DNA from 2 places in the Paradesulfitobacterium aromaticivorans genome. Region 2 is predicted to be linked to the other one. Evidence: riboswitches for the same ligand, from Rfam matches in the RefSeq annotation. Region 2 holds a riboswitch; the other holds the start of a gene.
What was found. A riboswitch is a leader RNA that binds a small molecule or an ion and turns the genes downstream of it on or off. The one in region 2 is predicted to bind cyclic di-AMP.
Positions count from the first base shown of each region.

Region 1: linked by a shared signal. The riboswitch ahead of ACYQ2N_RS21990 (C40 family peptidase) and the one ahead of ACYQ2N_RS04960 (C40 family peptidase) in region 2 are both predicted to bind cyclic di-AMP.

Region 1 is NZ_BAAHYT010000011.1:1,070,366-1,075,709, reverse strand. Features, by position in the region: gene ACYQ2N_RS22000 (ACT domain-containing protein) at 53-340, shown strand; gene ACYQ2N_RS21995 (PFL family protein) at 356-1,723, shown strand; cyclic di-AMP (ydaO/yuaA leader) riboswitch at 2,687-2,823, shown strand; gene ACYQ2N_RS21990 (C40 family peptidase) at 2,828-3,556, shown strand; gene ACYQ2N_RS21985 (bactofilin family protein) at 3,683-4,159, opposite strand; gene ACYQ2N_RS21980 (M23 family metallopeptidase) at 4,166-5,053, opposite strand; gene ACYQ2N_RS21975 (hypothetical protein) at 5,081-5,248, opposite strand; gene uvrC (excinuclease ABC subunit UvrC) at 5,238-5,344, opposite strand, start outside.
Region 2 is NZ_BAAHYT010000009.1:87,541-92,884, forward strand. Features, by position in the region: gene ACYQ2N_RS04950 (GGDEF domain-containing protein) at 183-899, opposite strand; gene lgt (prolipoprotein diacylglyceryl transferase) at 1,081-1,875, opposite strand; gene ACYQ2N_RS04960 (C40 family peptidase) at 1,971-2,870, opposite strand; cyclic di-AMP (ydaO/yuaA leader) riboswitch at 2,874-3,011, opposite strand; gene ACYQ2N_RS04965 (hypothetical protein) at 3,138-3,791, opposite strand; gene ACYQ2N_RS04970 (transporter substrate-binding domain-containing protein) at 3,769-3,882, opposite strand; gene ACYQ2N_RS04975 (B12-binding domain-containing radical SAM protein) at 4,097-5,344, opposite strand, start outside.

The DNA.
Region 1 (5,344 bases), on a different contig from region 2:
ACTAATGTGCTAGGCTAATAGCCATGATACAAAAGAGGGAGGAACAAATTTCATGAGTAATGATAAGTCGAACCGCGGGATCGTTACCGTCCTGGGCAAGGATCAAATCGGGATTATCGCTTGGGTGTCAGGGAAACTGTCTGAAAACAAGGTTAATATCCTGGATATCAGTCAGACGATTTTGCAGGGTTTTTTTACAATGATAATGGTCATCGATCTAAGCACTTCCAGCCTGGAAATGGGCGAATTAGCCGCGACCTTCAAGAGTGAGGGGCAACAGCGGGGGCTTCAGGTTAATGTTCAGCATGAAGACGTCTTTACATACATGCACAGGGTATAAGGGAAGGGGTTAGTTATGACGATTACGTTCGAACCGGAAGAGATCCTGCAAACAATCGAAATGGTAAGAAATGAGAACCTGGATATCCGTACGATTACGATGGGAATCAGTCTCTTGGACTGCGTAGACCAAGACCTGAAACAAATGGAACAGAAAATTTATGATAAAATAACACAATCAGCACAACATTTGGTTACAGTAGGGGACAAGCTTGCTGCCCGCTATGGCATTCCTATTATCAATAAAAGAATTTCCGTTTCTCCCATAGCCATTGTTGCGGCCCATCTGGACCCGGAAGGCATGGTAAGAGTCGCTAAAACCCTGGATAGGGCTGCGCGCGAAGTGGGAGTTAATTTCCTGGGAGGGTTCTCCGCCCTGGTGCAAAAAGGACTGACAACAGGGGACAGGGCACTTATGCAGGCAATTCCGCAGGCACTGGCCGAGACTGAAACCGTGTGTTCTTCCGTTAATGTCGGTTCAACCAAAGCTGGAATCAACATGGATGCTGTAGCTGAGATGGGAGAAATTATTCTCGAGAGCGCTCGCCTTACCGCCGCACAGGACGGAATCGCGGCGGCAAAGTTAGTTGTTTTCTGCAATGCGCCTGAAGACAATCCTTTTATGGCAGGGGCTTTTCATGGGGTCGGGGAACCAGAACGTGTAATTAATGTAGGGGTGAGCGGTCCGGGAGTTGTGGCTCATGTCGTCAAGAGCAACCCTGACGCTAATTTCGGAGAATTAGCAAACCTGATCAAAAGAACAGCTTTCAAAATCACCCGCATGGGAGAGTTAATGGGGAGAGCAGCATCGGCAGAATTAGGAGTGCCCTTTGGGATTGTGGATCTGTCCTTGGCTCCGACCCCGGCAGTAGGGGACAGTGTGGCGGAAATCCTTGAGTTTATGGGGCTTGAGCGGGCTGGAACCCATGGGACAACAGCAGCGCTGGCTCTCTTAAATGATGCCGTAAAAAAAGGAGGAGCCATGGCATCTTCTCATGTAGGGGGATTAAGCGGAGCGTTCATTCCTGTTTCCGAGGATGCCGGAATGGTCAGGGCTGTGGAAGCCGGTGCCTTGACTTTAGACAAGCTTGAAGCCATGACTTGTGTCTGCTCGGTAGGGCTCGACATGATTGCCATCCCTGGGGATGTGAGTCCGGAAACAATCTCCGCCATTATCGCAGATGAAGCGGCTATCGGTATGATAAATAAAAAAACAACCGCCGTCAGGGTCATACCGGCCATTGGCAAGAAAGCAGGGGACAGAGTGGAATTTGGCGGCTTGCTCGGTGGGGCACCGGTTATTAAGGTGCACCCCTTTTCCTCAAGCCAGTTTGTGCGTCGCGGTGGGCGCATTCCTGCGCCTATAACCAGCTTGTCTAATTAATAAAATTCCTAAGGTAATTAGTGCCAACTCAGTCTACTTTTACGGGTTGTTTACTTAGTGATTATAGATGGCAGCGATTTTGGGCGATTAAAGCGTTTTTTGGTCAAAATCAACTTAAAAACAATATTTTATAATTGGCTGGATTCTATTTTGGGGTTAAGCTTAATAATGAATATAACATAAGGTTTTTGCAAAAAACAGTTTGTAGTGTAAAATATGTTTATGTTATTTATCTTCCTTGGGATTATGGAGCGCTATTCTAGTGCACTCTATGACATCTGAAGGCGGGCCTAAGAATCCGCTAAGGGCATACCGATGAAGTTCCTGGTGGTGGCTTTCGACGCCCAGTTGAGGGTTGCTGCTGGGAGTTAAGAATAAGGGGGATCCACAATGGCATGTGGGCGCTACCCTTATTCGTGGAGGCCTAAGTGCGTGGCTTGTAAAAGTTACGGCTTAGGGTATGAACCTGCATTAGGAAGGAACTTAGTGCAGTGTAGCCTGCTTTGAGTGGGGAAGTTGGGAAGGCAAAAGGGATTGAAAAGTGTTGGCCGACACAATTCAATCTGCCGGAAATTCTTGCCTGCAAAAGAGGCTAAGGTGTCAAAAAAGTGTTAAGGAAACTTCTAGAGTGTAAAGCAACAGGGACTGAAGTGCGGACTGAGTGGCGATCAAGTTCTGAGCGTGGCGACACCTCGGGCTGAGGGAAAGGGGAAACCGCCCCGCGGGAAACTGCGGGGAACTCAGTGGGAAAACCTACTTGACCTAAGCCGCAATATTGACTTGTTGTATCCTATCATCCCAGGAGCAACACCTCTCATTTAGGAGAGGTGTTTTAATTTTTTATGGATTTTTTATGTTATTTGACATATTATGTTGCATATACTGCTTTTACTATACCTTTTTCTCAAATTTTACCTTGTTAAGCAAGCAGGATTTTTGTGCTTTGTCTCGAATTCTTATTAGGACAAGAAAAAGCTGAATCCGGATTTATCCGGAGCGGGGGATATTTCCTTGGGGTGAAGCGCGTGTGAGCGCGCCGGGTCTTACACCTTCCTGCCCGAACCCGTCAACTAACCTCGTAAGCTCAGAAGGGTGGACAATTTAGTGTATTCTGGACGAATCTGGCTGGGGAGCGTTGCTCTTTCAGGCGTGCTTCTGTTTGGCAGCATGCCGGGATTAGGCGCTGTTCCTACAGCAGCAGCCCAGCTTGGGCCGGCTTTAAGCTCAACCCCAACTATGATCGGGACACAGGCTCCGGTTGTGAGCAAGCAATTGGAGTTTACAGCCAAGAACGTGGCAACCATAGCGTATAGCAAAGCGGCAGTTAAACTGGAGTCGACTCAGGTACCCATCCCTACCCAAGCTTCAACTCCAACGAAGGCACCCACAGAAGTGAAAAAGGCTGTACCGCAAAGGCCTGTCCAGGTTGCCAAAGCTGAACCTGCCAAACAGGTATCGCGCGGAGGGGGTGCCAATACTTTCGATATTGTCACCACAGCCTTGAGCCTTAAGGGAGTACCGTATGTTTTCGGTGGCACCAGCAGAAGCGGCTTCGATTGCTCCGGATTTACGCAATATGTATACAAGGCGTCTGGGATTTCCATTCCTCGTACTTCTTATACACAGTTTAACAGCGGAAGTTCCGTGAGCAAGCAGGATCTGCAGCCAGGCGATTTGGTGTTCTTCACGACATATTCCAAAGGAGCTTCTCATGTGGGGATATATATTGGGAATGGCACGTTCGTGCATGCTTCTGACAGCGGGGTGCGCACCACGAGCTTAAATGAAAGCTACTATAAAAGCCGTTATCTTGGCGCACGCAGGGTTAAATAATGTGAACCGCACAAAAAAAGGGCGATTTTATCGCCCTTTTTTTGTGCGCCGCAATGCATAATGCTTGCCGCAATGTATGTTTATACACGTAAGTGTGTTTGTAAACGTGAAGTCGGAGAACCCTGCTTACGCTTCGCTGAGCCGTCTTTTGTCCTTATCTTTGTCCTTATCTTTGTCCTTATCTTTGTCCTTATCCTTGTCCTTATCCTGACGCAGCCTGGAAGAATGGGAACCTGCACTGTCGGGCGTAGTACCCGCATCTTCCAGCAAGTGGCTGGACCCAACGAAACGCGCTCCTTGTTCAATCTTTAATTGCTTGGTATAAATATCGCCGTAGAGGCGGGCGCTTGCAGCCAGTTCCAAATTCTCGAAAGCTTTGACATCTCCGCGTACTTCTCCGGCTATGCTGACAGCCTTACCTTCGAGATTGGCCTTAACTTTGGCCCCGGAGCCTATCGTCAGTTCTCCCCCGGCTTTTATCCCTCCTTCTACTTGCCCGTCAATACGGGCATCTCCTTTGATTGTGAGAGTTCCTGTGATTTCACAGCCCTGGGCGATAAATGTTATGTCAGTACTAAGGCGGGAGGAGTTCTTGTTAAACAATACTGATCACTTCTCCTTTGCAAAATCTGTAAAATTAAGGGGATCCGTATTCTCGCCGTTGATAATTACCCCGTAGTGTAGATGTGCGCCGGTACTGCGCCCGGAATTTCCGCTTAGGGCAACCACATCCCCTTTGTTAACCTTTTGCCCATTTTCGACTAAGAGACGGGAATTATGACCGTAAAATGTGACAATCCCATTGCCATGGTCAATATTAACCCTACGTCCGTAGACGTTGTCCCACCCGGCAAAAACCACTGTGCCGCTGGCAGTGGCCCGAACTTCTGTTCCATAATTGCAGGCAATATCAATCCCGCTGTGAAACTCTTTTGTCCATCTGCCAAACGGATTTTTCCTGTATCCGAAAGGAGACGCGATTTCTCCGTCAAGCGGAAGCATGGTGGGAGTGTGGTCGAGCTGGTTCTGCTGTGCCAGTGCCACTGAGTGATACTGCTGGAAACGTTCGAGTTGAGCTTGAACGATATCTGCGTTAAGGTCGATGGAGCGGGAAGGGACATAACTTTGCGCAGCCATGCCAGGAGTGCGCTGTGCACTAAGCTTGGCGGGCTGAATTTTGAGAAGGGAAGATATTTCTTGTTCCAGCGTGTCAATATGGTCGAGGTTTTGCGTGATTTGTACATTTTGTTCAGTCAGGTGCCCTATTTCTTGATCCTTGGCCTTCAACTCCTCATGTAGGCGGTCAATTTGCGCGAACTCCTGGGCGTGCGCTTTTATGTAGTAGCTTTGATAAAGGTCATGAGCAACAAGAGTACTTAGGAGCAAGGCAAGCCCCAGGCTTGTCCCTATGAGCAAGCGTTTGCCGCGCACAGAAAAACGGAACTGGCGCGCAGGCGCATGCCCGTCCGGAATAATCAATACTGTAAACTTACGCACTAATCTTTCTCCTCCATGTGTACGTTATTATCTTTGTGGCAGCCACGGCACCGGGGTATAGTGGGAGCATTCCCCCCCCGGAGCAATGGCGGGGTCAGGCTTAAGGTTTTGAATATAGCTGTCTGATGAGCTGCAGTTGCCGGTACGCTTGAAGTAACATTGACGGCAGATCTCGACGCGGTAGTTAAGAATCATTACGTTCACTCCTGTGAAAATGATCGAACACAGCCTGGGCCGCGTTTAAGGGCAGTCCTGCGCCATGTAGCTCTGCCATTGAGGCTGCCCGAATGT
Region 2 (5,344 bases):
TTATCTACATATACCCACACTATTGTCCCATATTTGAAAAAGAATGTTCAGCCCTATTTGCGACAAAATTTCTTCATTCTGTTCACCTGAAGTCTTGGTATATCTTAGTTCTTAGATTTGTGCTTCAGCACTGCACGCCCGCATGCCCGCATGCAACGCCTACACAACGTCAGTCAGTTCCATTAACACAAAACGGTACAGTTTTTTCCTTTCCGTTTAGCCTCCAAGAGTGCCTTATCGGAGGCATTAATTACTCTCGGAATATCATTTCCGTCTTCCGGGCAACAGGCCAGACCCATAGATACCGTTATTGTTCCATATGGTGAATTATCCAGTTGACTTACTTCATCCCTCATCTTTTCCGCAATTCTTTCTGCGTTCTTCTTGTCGCAGTCTTTCAGCAACACTACGATTTCCTCGCCACCGTAACGGTATACTTTGTCTCCAACACGAAGATTTGAGCTAATCGTTTGACCAACCTTTCTCAGAACTTCATCCCCGGCCTCGTGCCCGAATTTGTTGTTAAACGAACGAAAGTCATCTATATCCAGAAACAGTACGGAACATACCGCGTCAGAACAGACATTCAATATATCTTGATCGAAAGCCCTCCTGTTTAACAATCCGGTTAAGTTATCTGTTCGGACATCTTGACGTAAACTGTGGTTATTTATGTGCAAGCGGGTGTACTTGCGGTAAAAAACTTCCGCCACTAAATAGCTGGCTATACCAAAGAGTACACCTAAGATAAGACAATGCAAGAAAACATTATCAAACAAGGGCTGAGCAATTAAATGGAACGCTACCGCAAAACTAACTCCGATAGTGAGCATACTGACGAATAGGCCAATGTGAATCATGACCAAGGCTCCTTTATTCTCGGGTATTTGTAAGTTCACAAACGTCTTCCTTATTCTAGCCCTTTTTTTTCCAAACACAAGACAATATCTGGTGAATCTTACTTTCCCACTGCCCTACGTCCTATAAAATTTTTTTATAATACTATAAAGTTAGAGTGCTTATAAATCCAGCGAACCGCTGCACGAATAAAAAGGCTAAGGAGCCACCCTTAGCCTTCGTTCACGAATTGATCTGGACTGCCTTCTCTTTAGGAAGACGCAATTTGGTTATAATGAACGCTACGATAGCAACAGCAATCATTCCGGCACTGCTCCACTGGGCGGCAGTCCACTGGAACAAGTAGCGCGGTCCGTCCCCTCGGAGAAACTCCAGCGCAAAGCGGCCGCTGGAATAGAGCACGATATACGTGAGAAACAAAACTCCGCGCGGCCATGGTCGCCAACGCGACATCATCAGGATCAAGGCGAACACCACCATGTTCCACTGCCCTTCCCAGACCTCGGCCGGCCACAGCGGTTGATTGCCATAGGCGGCATAGGCCGGTGTCCCAGGTGGATAGACCAAGCCAAACGCCGAGCCGGTGGGTGACCCGTAAGCGTCCCCGTTTAAGAAGCAGGCAATCCGCCCCACAGCCTGGCCAAAAATTAGGCCAGGCGCAGCCACGTCAGCCAAACGCCAAAAATCCAGCTTACGCATGCGCGTATAAATCCACCCCGTAAGGAAAGCTCCTGTCAGAGCCCCCTGAATGGCTAAACCCCCGTGCCAGAGCATCACAATTTCCTGTAAATTCTCCCTGTAATAAGCCCAGTCGTAAAACAGAACCTGCCACAGCCGTGCCCCCAGAATCGCCCCGATTAAGGCATAAAGCACCAAATCCACCAGGTGCATCCGGTATTCTTTTTCTTTAGACGCTAGGAAATAGGCCACACCCAGTCCCAGCACAATCGCCAAGGCAACAATAACTCCGTAAGAACGCAGGGAAAAGCCGCCGACAGTAAAGAGAATCGGAGCCATGTTTGCACTACCTCCTTCATGTAAATAATGAACTCAGTTTCCGGTCCAGGTTGCGGAAACTTAAGTTATCAAACAAATCAGTAGCTTTTCTTTTGCTACAGGACTCTTCTGGCCCCTAAATAGTGTTTAGACCAGTAACTTTCAGAAAGGCTGTGAATTGCCACACCGTCACTCGAAGCCCCTATAGTGCGGCCTCCCCCGATATAGATCCTGACATCTGAAGCCCCGCGAGCATAAGTAGAGAAGAACACCACGTCCCCAACTTGCAGCTGGTCACGCGCAACCGGGGTTCCTACCTTATATTGTTCGAAAGAGGTTCGGGGCAATTTGACACCTGAAGCGGCAAAGACATATTGCACAAAACCGGAACAATCAAACCCTTTAGGAGTCGTCCCACCCCAGAGATAGGGTACGCCGCGCAGGCTGAGAGCCCGTTCGATAATACTGCTGACTTGTGAACCTCCACGGGAGAGTTGGGCCGGATTTGAGGCCTTCGCCGTTTGCACCTGCTTGGCGGGCGCAGAATTTTTCTTCGTGCTCCCGGAAGAGGCTGGTTTTGCTTGTTGCTTTGGCCCGCTAACCGAAGCTTGTACAGATGCAGGTGTTTGAGAAGTTGAAACTGTTTTAGAAGCTGAACTATTGGTACTCGTATCCGACCCTAACTGAGCCGAGGTAGGTTTGGTTTCCAGCTCTACCGGGATGGCGCTTTTTAGTGCAAGAGTGGTTACGGCTAGACCCCTGCCCTGTGCAGGGTTTGCTGCGACATTAAGCGGTGCGGTTGTTAAGCTTTCCTGTAGAGATAGTATCCCTGGATACGTTTGTGTTTGCAAACTGTCCTTACTATTGGTATTGGTTCTAATGATGTTCGTGGCTTGAATGCCTGAAACTGCTGACGGTACCGCGGCTTGGGAAGGCGACAGACTTGTGAGGCTGCTCGAAATCAGCACGGCAGCAAACGCTGTTGCGCCCACCCACTTTTGCTTGTTTGAAAACAAAATTCCTCCACCTTTCTTAGCTTACGAGGTTAGTTGACGGATTCGGGCAGGAAGGTGTAAGCCCTACACGTTAGACGTGATTCACCCCAAAAAAAATATCCCCCGTTCTAAGGATTACCTTAGATTCAGCGCTATTTTGTTTGGATCAAATTAGCCTTGCGGCTTTTCCTAGTTTAACAGCCTGATGCGACTATGAGATGAACAAGTTATGAATTTCTGATGAATTTCTGAAGAATTCCGGTAACTTCTGATGAATTTGAGAGGTTACTAACTCATGCTAAGCCTGCGTTCAAGGTAAACTTGAACCCGAGTCATAAGCAGCACCATGATCCAGTAAAAAAGAGCCAACTCTAAAAACAACGGCATAAACACAAACCTGGCCGAACTTATTTCTTCAATGCTGCGGGTAAGTTCAGGCACAGTGACCACTGAGGCCAGCGAGGTGGATGCCCAAAGCAAAACCGGCTTCCCACTGGCCTTTATCCACCGCCCCGATCGCGCTCTGATCGTTTCCGAGATATAAGCTCCAAAATGGAAAATAAGGCCACTGAAAGCTGCGGTAAAGGGGTCAGGATCTTTCATGCCTGCAAGCGCTTTGTTAACCGCCTCAACCAGACTGGAATTCCCCTTGCGCAATGCAAAAGCATTCTGCGAAGTGTTAAATACCGGCCCTGCTGCTTTGAGACCGGAGTTCGGGTTTTTCAAAAGATACTCGGCCACAAACAAACGGTCATTGATCGCAGCATCGATCCGCCCGGCTTTAAGATCCCCAAAAATCTCGTTCGCCCCGGGGTAATGCACGATGATTGCCCCGGCGTCAGTGGCCATCGCGTCATAATTGCTTCCTTGGCTTGTACCTACCTTTTTGCCTTTTAAGTCCTCAAGTTTGTATTCAGCTTTACCCCCCCATTCTCTTGGCAACTTCATTCATCACGTCGATATCATAACCAGTCAATCTACCTTGATTGTCCTTAAAGGTAAAAGGTGGATAAGTGCCTTCAGTCCCTACCAAAATAGTACCGCGTTTTTGAATCTGAGCAAGTAAATCATAAGCAAAAAACGTAAGTGTATTTTAACTTTATTCAATATTTGCTGAATCAAATTAACAAAAATAACTTGTTAACGGTCGTTGCAAGGATTAGTTCACAGATTATAAGACGAAAGGGACTGCCCAGAAATTTGAATTCTTCTGGGACAGCCCCATGCGTGATTCCTTAAACATACACCTACGCTATAACGCCGTATCCCGGCAACATTTCTCTTATTTTTTTGATGACTTCATTTACCAATGAATCTATTTGCTGATCCGTCAAAAGTTCGCCGGCTTCCAGCGTCTTTAAGCTATTCTCAAAAGTTTCCAGCAAAAAGCTGTTGGCTTGCTGGTATTTTTCCCTGGCGCCTATGGGTTCAATCAATTTTTCGCTCCAGATCTCAGCCATATAGTCAAAAATGAAATTCGTAATTTCTCTCATTATTTTGGCTAAAACCGCTACCTTGGGGACGGCAATCGAGGTCGTGCCTTCATAAGTCAAAGAGGGATCGGTTTGCAGGCGGCCTTCCTGCTCAAGTCTATGGTAAGCCGGGGTTCCTTTCAAAATAATCTGGTGGTGATATAATACATTAGCCGTGATCGACAGATTTTTGAGCAGGTCATTGCGCTTAAGAAATTCATAGTTTGTGCGAACATCACCCAATGATGAATCGGGCTCAAACATGATAAACCCGACATTGGGTTCAATTCCGTGTTGGCGAAGAATCCGGATGGCCCTCTCATTTTGGGCTACGGTGGTCATTTTGTTCAACCTTTTGAGAGATTCATCCCTCCCGCTTTCCAGGCCAATCAGGATATCACGGAGACCCGCATCGACCAGCGCAGCGATCGTTTCTTCATGGATATCATTGACCCGGGCTTCGATGCCAAAGCGAATATTTCTGGATTTCAGGAGAGAAGCCAAACGTAATGCTCTTTCCTGGCCTCTGGGCCCGGGGCCGAAAAAGTTGGGATCGGTAAAATAGAAATCTCTTTTCCCCGTTTCAGCAATAATACTATCTATTTCCGCTACAATATTCTCTGGACTTCGCGCCCGCCAGCGCGACCCCTGGCCATAAAACGGGTTAATGTAGCAAAAAGTGCACCCGCCATAACATCCCCTGCTTCCCAGCAGGTTGACTTCAGTCATCCGGAGCATGGCTTCCGTGCGTACGGGAAAAGGAAGTTCATCCAGGTTTTCTGCCAATTCACGCCTCCGGGAAACAATTTTGACGGATTCGTCTCTCAGAGCCAGGCCAGGAATGAGTTCAGGATTAATTAAAGCATATGAAGATGTAGCTGCATGATTAATCCCGCCGGAAACTGCTTCGGCAATTTCAGCAAACGTAAATTCCGGTTCGCCCAGGATGACTGAATCAACAGCCTGACATTTCGCCAAAATATCTTCCGCAGCAATCGTGGGATAAAACCCGTAAACCGTAAT